DNA from 3 places in the Kitasatospora sp. NPDC001664 genome. Region 2 is predicted to be linked to each of the others. Evidence: riboswitches for the same ligand, from Rfam matches in the RefSeq annotation. Region 2 holds a riboswitch; each other region holds the start of a gene.

Region 1 (3,264 bases), on a different contig from region 2:
ACTCCTAAACCGGTGCTGAGGGGGGATCAGGCGGAGGCCAGGCCGGCCGCGCGGAAGGACTCCAGGGTCGGGCGGATGGTGGCGGTCAGACCGGCGTCGGAGACGGCGTCCAGGGTCTTCAGGCCGTCACCGGTGTTGATCGCCACGGTCTCCTTGGCCGGGTCGAGCTGCCCGGTCTCCACCAGCTTCTTCAGCACGCCGATGGTCACGCCGCCCGCGGTCTCGGCGAAGATGCCCTCGGTGCGGGCCAGCAGCTTGATGGCCTCGACCACCTCGGCGTCGGTGACGTCCTCCACCGCACCGCCGGTGCGGCGGGCGATGTCCAGCACGTACGGGCCGTCGGCCGGGTTGCCGATCGCCAGCGACTTGGCGATGGTGTCGGGCTTGACCGGCTTGATCACGTCGCGGCCGGCCTTGAAGGCGGCGGAGACCGGGGAGCAGCCCTCGGCCTGGGCGCCGAAGATCTTGTAGGGCCGGTCCTCGACCAGGCCGAGCTTGATCAGCTCCTGCAGACCCTTGTCGATCTTGGTGAGCTGGGAGCCCGAGGCGATCGGGATGACGATCTGCTCCGGCAGGCGCCAGCCGAGCTGCTCGCAGATCTCGTACGCCAGGGTCTTGGAGCCCTCGCCGTAGTACGGGCGGAGGTTGACGTTGACGAAGCCCCAGCCCTCGCCGGCCGGGTCGCCGATCAGCTCGGAGCAGAAGCGGTTCACGTCGTCGTAGTTGCCCTCGATGCCGACCAGCTCGCCGCCGTAGACACCGGCCATCACGACCTTGCCCTGCTCCAGGTCGTGCGGGATGAACACGCAGGACTTGAAGCCGGCCCGGGCCGCCGCCGCGCCCACCGCACCGGCCAGGTTGCCGGTGGAGGAGCAGGACAGGGTGGTGAAGTTGAACGCGCGCGCCGCCTCGATGGCGCAGGCCACCACGCGGTCCTTGAAGGAGTGGGTCGGGTTGCCCGAGTCGTCCTTGACGTGCAGCTGGGCGGTGAAGCCGAGCTCGCGGCCGAGGTTGTCGGCCTTCACCAGCGGGGTCCAGCCCGGGTTGAGGTTGGGCTTGGAGGCCACGTCGGCCGGGACGGGCAGCAGCGGGGCGTAGCGCCAGATGGAGGCCGGGCCGGCCTCGATCCGCTTGCGCAGCGCCTCGGCGTCCGCGGAGCCGAAGTCGTAGGCGATCTCCAGCGGGCCGAAGCACTCGAGGCAGGCGAAGCTGGGGCCGAGCGGGAACTTGGTGCCGCACTCGCGACAGGACAGCTGGTCGGCGGGCCCGAGGTCGACGGTGGGTGCGGCGGAAACAGCGGTAGCCATGGTGGCGGAGGCCTCTCTCCTCATCTTCCCCGTGACGCGGTCGCGCCACAGGCCGGAATTGGCACCTGTCCCGCCGTGGCCGCAGATGGGCCTGATCGCGCGAGAAGGTTGCCGGGACGTCAACGGGCCGTTCCCTCAGTCCCTCTGGATGAGCTCTGTGAAGTTGTGGTCCTGCTCTCCGGCCGACCCCGACGTGCGAAGGTCTGACCGCAGTACGAAGACTGTATCCGAAGGCGCCGGAGCGGGAACCGGCCGTCCGAGGTACGAGATGCGAAGCGCGAGGAGACGAGACAGTGCCCGACCAGCCTCAGCCGTCCGACCCTGCCGAGGAGTTGCTGCCGGAGGTGTCCGACTGGCTGTGCCGGCGCTCCTGGAGCGCCGGCGACCGGCCGTTGGAGGCACTGCTGGCGGCCAAGCGGGCGGCGGGGCCGGCCGGGACGATCAGCGTGGTGCTGCCGGCCCTGGACGAGGAGTCGACCGTCGGCGGGATCGTCCGGGTGATCCGCCGCGAGCTGATGGAGCGTCTGCCGCTGGTGGACGAGCTGGTGGTGGTGGACTCCGGCTCGGCCGACGGCACGGCCCGGATCGCGGCGGAGGCCGGCGCCCGGGTGGTGCACCGGGACGAGGTGCTGCCCCGGCTGCCGGCGGTGGCGGGCAAGGGCGAGGTGCTCTGGCGCTCGCTGCTGGCCACCTCCGGGGAGATCGTCTGCTTCGTGGACGCGGACCTGCGCGAGTTCGACCCGGCCTTCGTCTCCGGGATCGTCGGGCCGCTGCTGACCGACCCGTCGATCCACCTGGTGAAGGCGATGTACGACCGGCCCCTGGAGACCGACGGGGCCGTCGTCCCGGCCGGCGGCGGGCGGGTCACCGAGCTGGTGGCGCGCCCCCTGCTGAACCTCCACTGGCCCCAACTGGCCGGATTCGTCCAGCCCTTGGGCGGCGAGTACGCGGCCCGCCGGTCCCTGCTGGAGCGGCTGCCCTTCCCCACCGGCTACGGGGTGGAGCTCGGCCTGCTGGTGGACGCGCTGGAGCTGGCCGGGCTGGACGCGCTGGCCCAGGTGGACGTCGGGGTGCGGCACCACCGGCACCAGGACGGCCAGGCCCTCGGGCGGATGGCGGCGACGATCTACCGCACCGCGCTGGAGCGGCTGGACCGGACCGACCGGCTGAAGAGCACGCAGGACCTGGTCCGTCCGCTGCTCACCCAGTTCACCCGGGACCCGGCCAGCCGGGAGTTCACCGCCCACACCCATCCGGTCGGCGCACTGGAGCGGCCGCCGATGGTGACCGTGCCGGAGTACCACCGACGGTGAGCCCCCGTGTGCCGACTGGTTTGCCCCCGGGGGTGCGAGGCAAGGTTGGTGACATGGCCGATCTCGCGACCGAACGTTCGAATCAGACCGGGGCCGCCCCCATCCTGGTGGCCTCCAACCGGGGGCCGGTGTCCTTCACCGCCGAGGACGACGGGTCGCTGACGCTGCGCAGAGGCGGCGGCGGGCTGGTCTCCGGGCTCTCCGCGATCGACGACCCGTCCGCCGTCTGGGTGTGCGCCGCCCTCTCCGAGGCGGACCGCACCGCCGCCCGGCAGGCCCCCGACGGCCGGCTCGACCTGGCCGGGCACCAGGTCGGCGGTCAGGCCGTCCGGATGCTCGACATCGACCCCGGCACATTCGCCCGGGCGTACAACGGGGTGGCCAACTCCACCCTCTGGTTCGTCCACCACCTGCTGTACGAGACCCCGGTGGCACCGGTCTTCGACGACCGCTTCCGCCGCGAGTGGGACTCCTACCGGGCCTACAACACCGCCTTCGCCGAGGCCCTGGCCGCCGAGGCCGCACCGGACGCCGCGGTCCTGGTGCAGGACTACCACCTCTCGCTCGCCCCCGCCCTGCTCCGCGAGCTGCGGCCGGACCTGAGGATCGGTCACTTCTCGCACACCCCGTGGGCCCCGCCCGAG
Region 2 (3,264 bases):
CCGTCCCGGCCGGCGGCCTCGGCGTCGCCCGCCAGATCAAGGACGAGATCTACGGCTGCCCGCCGGTCCTCGTCCTCATCGGCCGCCCGCAGGACTCCTGGCTCGCCGCCTGGTCCCGTGCCGACGCCGCCATCTCCCACCCGGTCGACCCGGTCCCCTTCGCCGAGTCCGCCGCCACCCTACTGCGAGCTCGCGTGGCGAGGCGTACTCCTGCGTAGGTGGTGATGCGTCCGGGGGCGCGGGGAACTGCGCGCCCAGCCACCCACGGTGCCGCACTCCGGATCTGACGGTCTGTCCCGCACGGTTCGGCCGTCTCACAGGGAAGAACAAGACCGCATCAGCGGGCCGCACCTCGCTAGGCTGGCTCCAGTCCACGTCAAGACGGAGAACTGGAGCTAGCCATGGCCCGTACCTGGCCCGACCTGTTGAGCGCACTGCTCGCCGGTGAGAACCTCACCCAGGCCGACGCCGCCTGGGCGATGGACCGGATCATGAGCGGCGAGGCCACCCCCGTCCAGGTGGCGGGCTTCGTGGTGGCGCTCCGCGCCAAGGGCGAGACGGTGGACGAGATCGCCGGCCTGGTCGACTCGATGTACGCCCACGCCGTCCAACTCACCGTCCCCGGACCGGCGGTGGACATCGTCGGCACCGGCGGCGACCGCGCCAAGACGGTCAACATCTCCACCATGTCGGCCATCGTGGCCGCCGCCGCCGGGGCCAAGGTGGTGAAGCACGGCAACCGCGCCGCCTCCTCCGCCAGCGGCGCCACCGACGTGCTGGAGCAGCTCGGCGTCAGCCCGGACGTCCCGCCGCACCGGGTGGCCGAGATCGCCGAGGAGGTCGGCCTGACCTTCTGCCCGGCCCCGGTGTTCCACCCCGCGATGCGGCACGCGGCCCCGGCCCGCCGCGACCTCGGGGTGCCGACCGCCTTCAACATCCTCGGCCCGCTGACCAACCCGGCCCGGGTGACCGCCCACGCGATCGGCTGCTTCGACACCCGCCTCGCCGGGCTGATCGCCGGGGTGCTGGCCCGCCGCGGCGCCAGCGCGCTGGTCTTCCGGGGCGACGACGGCCTGGACGAGCTGACCATCTCCACCACCTCGCACGTCTGGAGGGTGAAGGACGGTCAGGTCACCGAGACCACCTTCGACCCGCGCGAGGTCGGCATCGACCTGGTCGGCATCGAGGCGCTGCGCGGCGGCGACCCGGCCTTCAACGCCGCCGTGGTCCGCCGCCTGCTGGCGGGCGAGCGCGGCCCGGTCCGGGACGCGGTGCTGCTCAACTCGGCCGCCGCGCTGACCGCCCTGGACCTCACCGACGCCCCGCTCCCGGAGCAGCTGAAGGCCGGGATGGCGCGGGCCGCCGAGGCCATCGACTCGGGCGCCGCCGAGACCCTGCTGAAGAACTGGGCCGAGGCCACCACCCGTTCCTGAGCGTCGAGTTGAAGGCCCGGACCACGGTCCGGGCCTTCTTCGTACCCGGATGCGTCCAGATAGTGGAAGCCTGTTTGACCACTCCTCGGAAGCCGCTCTAGAGTTCACGACAGGTCATGAGCGACAGCGACAAGCCCCAGCTTGCTGTCCGGCAACCCTCCGTCCGTGGCGGGGTGCCCTGGGTGAGGACCGGGCACTGCGGCGATCCGTCCGCAGCGCAAGCGCGGACGTCGGCGGCACAGCTGCACCCCGAGGTCCCGGACCTTCAGAGGAGTGCACCCCCATGTCCGTCGCCACCTCCACCTGCGCCCCGCTCCCCGTCCTCGGCCACGACGTCCAGGTGCCGCTGGCCTCCGGCGAGAAGGTCACCTACGCCGCCCTCGACTACGCCGCGAGCTCCCCGGCCCTCCAGCGGGTCTGGGACGACGTCGCCGCCTACGCCCCGTACTACGGCTCGGTGCACCGCGGCGCCGGCTACCTCTCCCAGCTCTCCACCGACCTGTTCGAGCAGAGCCGCCGCACCGTCGAGGAGTTCCTCGACCTGCGCGAGGGCGACCAGGTCGTCTTCACCCGCGCCACCACCGACTCGCTCAACCTGCTGGCCGCCGCCGTCCCGGCCGGCACCGAGGTCTTCGCCTTCGAGACCGAGCACCACGCCTCGCTGCTGCCCTGGGCGCACAACGGCCTCAAGGTCACCTACCTGCGCGCCCCCCGCTCGCACGCCGAGGCGGTCGAGGCCTTCGACCTGGCGCTCGCTCAGAACCCCGCCGAGCACCGCCTGCTCTGCGTCACCGGTGCCTCCAACGTCACCGGCGAGCTCTGGCCGATCGCCGAACTGACCGAGGTGGCCCACCGCCACGGTGCCCGGGTCGTCCTGGACGCCGCCCAGCTGGCCCCGCACCACCGCGTCTCGGTCCGCGAGCTGGACGTCGACTGGATCGCCTTCTCCGGCCACAAGATCTACGCCCCGTTCGGCGCCGGCGTCCTGGCGGGCCGCTCCGACTGGCTGGACGCCGCCGAGCCCTACCTGGCCGGCGGCGGCGCCAGCCGCACCGTCGCCCGCGAGCTCGACGGCTCCGTCGCCGTCGAGTGGCAGACCGGCCCGGCCCGCCACGAGGCCGGCTCCCCGAACGTGATCGGCGCCTACGCCGTCGCCTCCGCCTGCCGGGCGCTCACCGAGGCCGGCTTCGACGCGCTGGAGGCCCGCGAGCAGGAGCTGATCGCCCGTCTGAAGGCCGGTCTGGCCGAGGTCCCCGAGGTCCGGGTGCTCAGCCTGTTCGGCGAGGACGCCGCCCGGGTCGGCGTGCTCTCCTTCGTGGTGCAGGGCTGGAACAGCTCGCACTTCTCCGCCGCGCTCTCCGCCGAGTACGGCATCGGCGTGCGCGACGGTCTGTTCTGTGCGCACCCGCTGGTGCGGACCCTGCTCGGCGGGGAGGAGGCGGCGCCCTCCGAGTGCGGCGCCCCCGAGCCGTCGCTGCCGGGCGAGCGCAGCCTCAACGCCATCCGGGTCTCCTTCGGCGCCGGCACCCCGGACGAGCACCTCGACCGCTTCCTGGCCGCCGTCCGGGCGCTCGTCTCCGACGGGGCGGCCTGGAACTACCGCAACGAGGGCGGCCGCTGCGTCGCCGACTCCCGTCGCAGCTGAGCGGAGCGTCCCGCAGGGGCGCGGGGAACTGCGCGCGGGGGAACGGCAGCACCTGCAACTGGCTGACGTACCCTCAGTTGCAGGTGAGCCGCCTTCCGTACCCGCGCAGTTCCTCGCGCCCCTGAGCGCTTGCCCTGCCGAGGCTCCGTACGTCAGTCGAGCCCGAGGGCGAACGCCGCTTCGAGG
Region 3 (3,264 bases), on a different contig from region 2:
AGCGGATCGACTTCGTCGCCGACCTCGCCGAGGACCTGGCCGACGGCCGGCTGACACTCCCCCAGGAGGCCCTGGAGCGGCACGGCGTCACCCGCCCCGACCTCGAACGGGCCGCCGACCTCCCGGCCGTCCGGGCCCTGATCACCGCTCAGCTCGACCACGCCGACCGCACCCTCGCCGAGGGCCGCGCCGTGATCGACCTCGCCCCGCCCGCACACCGTCCGATGGTCCGCTGCATGGTCGGCCTGGACGCGCTCACCTCCCGCGCCGCCCGGGCCGACCTCCCCGCCCTCCTCCGGCGCCCGGCCGGCCCGCCCAAGGGCGCCGCGCTCCGCCTGCTGACACGCGAGTACCTCCGGGCTCGGCGCGTCCGCCGGGCGAACCCCTGACGACTCCTCGGGTCACCCGGCTGCCCGGCTCAGGACTGCCGATCCCAGAGGTCAGGACGGGCCGGGCTCAGGACTGCCGGACGGCCTCGGTGAGGCGTTCGGCGGCGTCCACCACGGCTTGGGCCAGCCGGGCACCGGGGTGGCGGCTGAGCCGCTCGATCGGACCGGACACCGTGACGGCCGCCACCACGCGGTTGGACGGGCCGCGCACCGGCGCCGAGACGGACGCGACCCCGAGCTCGCGCTCCCCGACGGCCTGCGCCCAGCCCCGCCGCCGCACCCCGCTCAGCGCGGTCGCGGTGAAGCTGGCGCCCTGCAGGCCCCGGTGCAGCCGCTCCGGCTCCTCCCAGGCCAGCAGGATCTGGGCTGCGGCCCCGACCCGCATCGGAAGGGTGACCCCGACCGGGACGGTGTCCCGCAGGCCGGAGAGCCGCTCCGCCGCGGCCACGCAGATCCGCATCTCGCCCTGCCGCCGGTAGAGCTGGGCGCTCTCCCCGGTGACGTCGCGCAGGTGCGCGAGCACCGGCCCGGCCGCCGCCAGCAGGCGGTCCTCACCGGCCGCCGCCGACAGTTCGCCGATCCGGGCGCCGAGGGTGAACCGGCCCTCGATGTCGCGGGCGACCAGCCGGTGCTGCTCCAGCGCGACCGCCAGCCGGTGGGCGGTCGGCCGCGCCAGGCCGGTGGCGGCGACCAGCCCGGCCAGGGTGGTCGGGCCGGCCTCCAGGGTGCCGAGGATCGAGGTGACCTTGTCGAGGACGCCGACGCCGCTGATGGTTTCCATGGGTGTACTCCGTCTCAGAACCGCGGACGGCGGGTGGGTCCGCCCGCGGGGGCTCCGTGCGGGGAGCCGGGGGTGGTCAGCGAGGGAAGGCCGCAGAAGTGGGCCGAATGCCTGCGCCGGACACGAAACGGGTACGCGAAAGCGCCGGGGCGGGTAGCGCCCGGGCGAAGGACAGCACAGAGAGCACCGTGTCTCCTCATCTTCCCCGCGCCACTATGGCGACAGGCCGGAGTTGGCACTGCTCCCGCACGGCACGGCGCGTACTTCGGACGCCGGGTCGAACGGGGAGTTGCCGGGGCTTCGTAGGGCCGGTCCCTCCACCCCTCTGGATGATTCGCGAGGAACCATATCAAGTCGTGGCGGCGCCGTGACCAACCTCCCCCCACCTCGTCCGGAACCGCCCCGCCCCGGGCCGAAACCGGCCCGTCGGATGATCCACATTGGTAGCGTCGCCGCGTGACAGACCAACGAGCAGGGCAACCACAGCACACCGACCGGGGACTGACGCGCCGTCAGACGCTCGCCGCGGCCCTCGGCACGGCCGGCGCGGCCTGGCTGCTGCGCGGCACCGTCGGGCCCGACAGCGCGCAGGCCGTCGGCGCCGCCCCCGCCGGTCTCCCCGGAGGGCTGGTCCCGTACCAACGGGTGTTCGAGAACTGGGCCGGGGAGGTCCGCACCGACCCGCTCTGGGTCTGCGAGCCGACCACCCCGGAGCAGGTCGCCGAACTCGCGGACTGGGCCCGCGCCGCCGGCTGGCGGCTGCGCCCCCAGGGCCACCGGCACGGCTGGGCCCCGCTCACCGTCGCGCCCGGCACCCCGTCGACCGCCCGCGTCCTGCTGGTCGACACCACCCGCCACCTCACCGCCGTCACCCTCACCGGGGCGACGGTGGCCGGCGCACCGACCGTGCGGGTGCAGACCGGCGCCGCGATGGAGGACCTGCTGGCCCGCCTCGCCGAGCAGGGCCTCGGCGTCACCGGCTGCCCGGCCCCCGGCGACCTCACCGTCGGCGGCGTGCTCGCGATCGGCGGCCACGGCACCGCCGTCCCGGCGGCCGGTGAGACCGCCCCGGCCGGCCACGGCTACGGCTCGCTCTCCAACCAGGTGGTCTCGCTCACCGCCGTGGTCTGGGACGGGACCGCCGGCCGCTACGCGCTCCGCACCTACGACCGCACCGAGGCCGAGTCCGGCGCCCTGCTGGTCCAGCTCGGCCGGGCCTTCCTCACCGAGGCGGTGCTCCGGGTCGGGCCCGACCGTCCGCTGCGCTGCGTCAGCCGGGTCGACGTCCCGGCCACCGAGCTCTTCGCCGCCCCGGGCACCGCGGGTGCCCGCACCCTCGCCTCCTTCGTCGACCGGGACGGCCGGGCCGAGGCGATCTGGTACGCCTTCACCACCCACCCCTGGCTCAAGACCTGGCGGCTCACCCCCGGGCGGCCGTTCGCCGCCCGCAGCGTCGACGAGCCCTACAACTACCCCTTCTCCGACAACATCCCGAAGCCGGTCGCCGACCTGGCCGGCCAACTGGTCTCCGGTGCGCCGGAACTGGCCCCGGTCTTCGGGCAGCTCCAGTTCCTCATCACCAAGATCGGCCTCACCGGGGACCTCACCGACGTCCTGCTCTCCAGCGGCCTGCTGCGCTCCCTGCTCACCGGCGAGCTCCTCACCCACCTGCTCGCCGACGGCCTGCGCTCCGACCTCTGGGGCCCCTCCCGGGCCCTCCTCCAGTACGTCCGCCCCACCACCCTGCGGGTCACCGCCAACGGCTACGCGGTCCACCTGCGGCGGGCCGACCTCCAGTGGGCGGTCAACGCCTTCACCACCACCTACGAGCGCCTGCTGACGGAGTACCAGCAACGCGGCGAGTACCCCGTCAACGGCGCCGTCGAGATCCGCGTCACCGGCCTGGACGACCCCTCCGCCACCGGCATCCCCGGCGCGCGGCCCGCCCTGCTCTCCCCCCTGCGCCCCGACCCCGCCCACCCCGACCGGGAGACCGCCCTCTGGCTCGACATCCTCACCCTCCCCGGCACCCCCGGCCTGCACCGCTTCTGCCGCGACCTCGAACAGGCCCTGCTCGCCCTCTTCGACGGCACC

Evidence for each region. Region 2 has a riboswitch for S-adenosylmethionine ahead of ACWCYY_RS19850 (aminotransferase class V-fold PLP-dependent enzyme). Riboswitches for the same ligand answer to the same signal wherever they lie in the genome.
Region 1: it holds a riboswitch for S-adenosylmethionine, as region 2 does, so the genes downstream of both, thrC (threonine synthase) here and ACWCYY_RS19850 (aminotransferase class V-fold PLP-dependent enzyme) in region 2, are expected to answer to the same signal.
Region 3: it holds a riboswitch for S-adenosylmethionine, as region 2 does, so the genes downstream of both, ACWCYY_RS05765 (IclR family transcriptional regulator) here and ACWCYY_RS19850 (aminotransferase class V-fold PLP-dependent enzyme) in region 2, are expected to answer to the same signal.

Annotation. Positions count from the first base shown of each region.
Region 1 covers NZ_JBSFGS010000014.1:146,926-150,189, forward strand. The annotation lists gene thrC (threonine synthase) at 27-1,307, opposite strand; SAM riboswitch class I at 1,325-1,462, opposite strand; gene ACWCYY_RS21270 (glucosyl-3-phosphoglycerate synthase) at 1,640-2,620, shown strand; gene ACWCYY_RS21275 (alpha,alpha-trehalose-phosphate synthase (UDP-forming)) at 2,674-3,264, shown strand, end outside.
Region 2 covers NZ_JBSFGS010000013.1:79,980-83,243, reverse strand. The annotation lists gene ACWCYY_RS19860 (response regulator) at 1-218, shown strand, start outside; gene trpD (anthranilate phosphoribosyltransferase) at 402-1,433, shown strand; SAM riboswitch class IV at 1,546-1,663, shown strand; gene ACWCYY_RS19850 (aminotransferase class V-fold PLP-dependent enzyme) at 1,717-3,078, shown strand; gene ACWCYY_RS19845 (Lrp/AsnC family transcriptional regulator) at 3,231-3,264, opposite strand, start outside.
Region 3 covers NZ_JBSFGS010000003.1:212,996-216,259, reverse strand. The annotation lists gene ACWCYY_RS05770 (phytoene/squalene synthase family protein) at 1-389, shown strand, start outside; gene ACWCYY_RS05765 (IclR family transcriptional regulator) at 457-1,170, opposite strand; SAM riboswitch class I at 1,364-1,506, opposite strand; gene ACWCYY_RS05760 (cholesterol oxidase substrate-binding domain-containing protein) at 1,627-3,264, shown strand, end outside.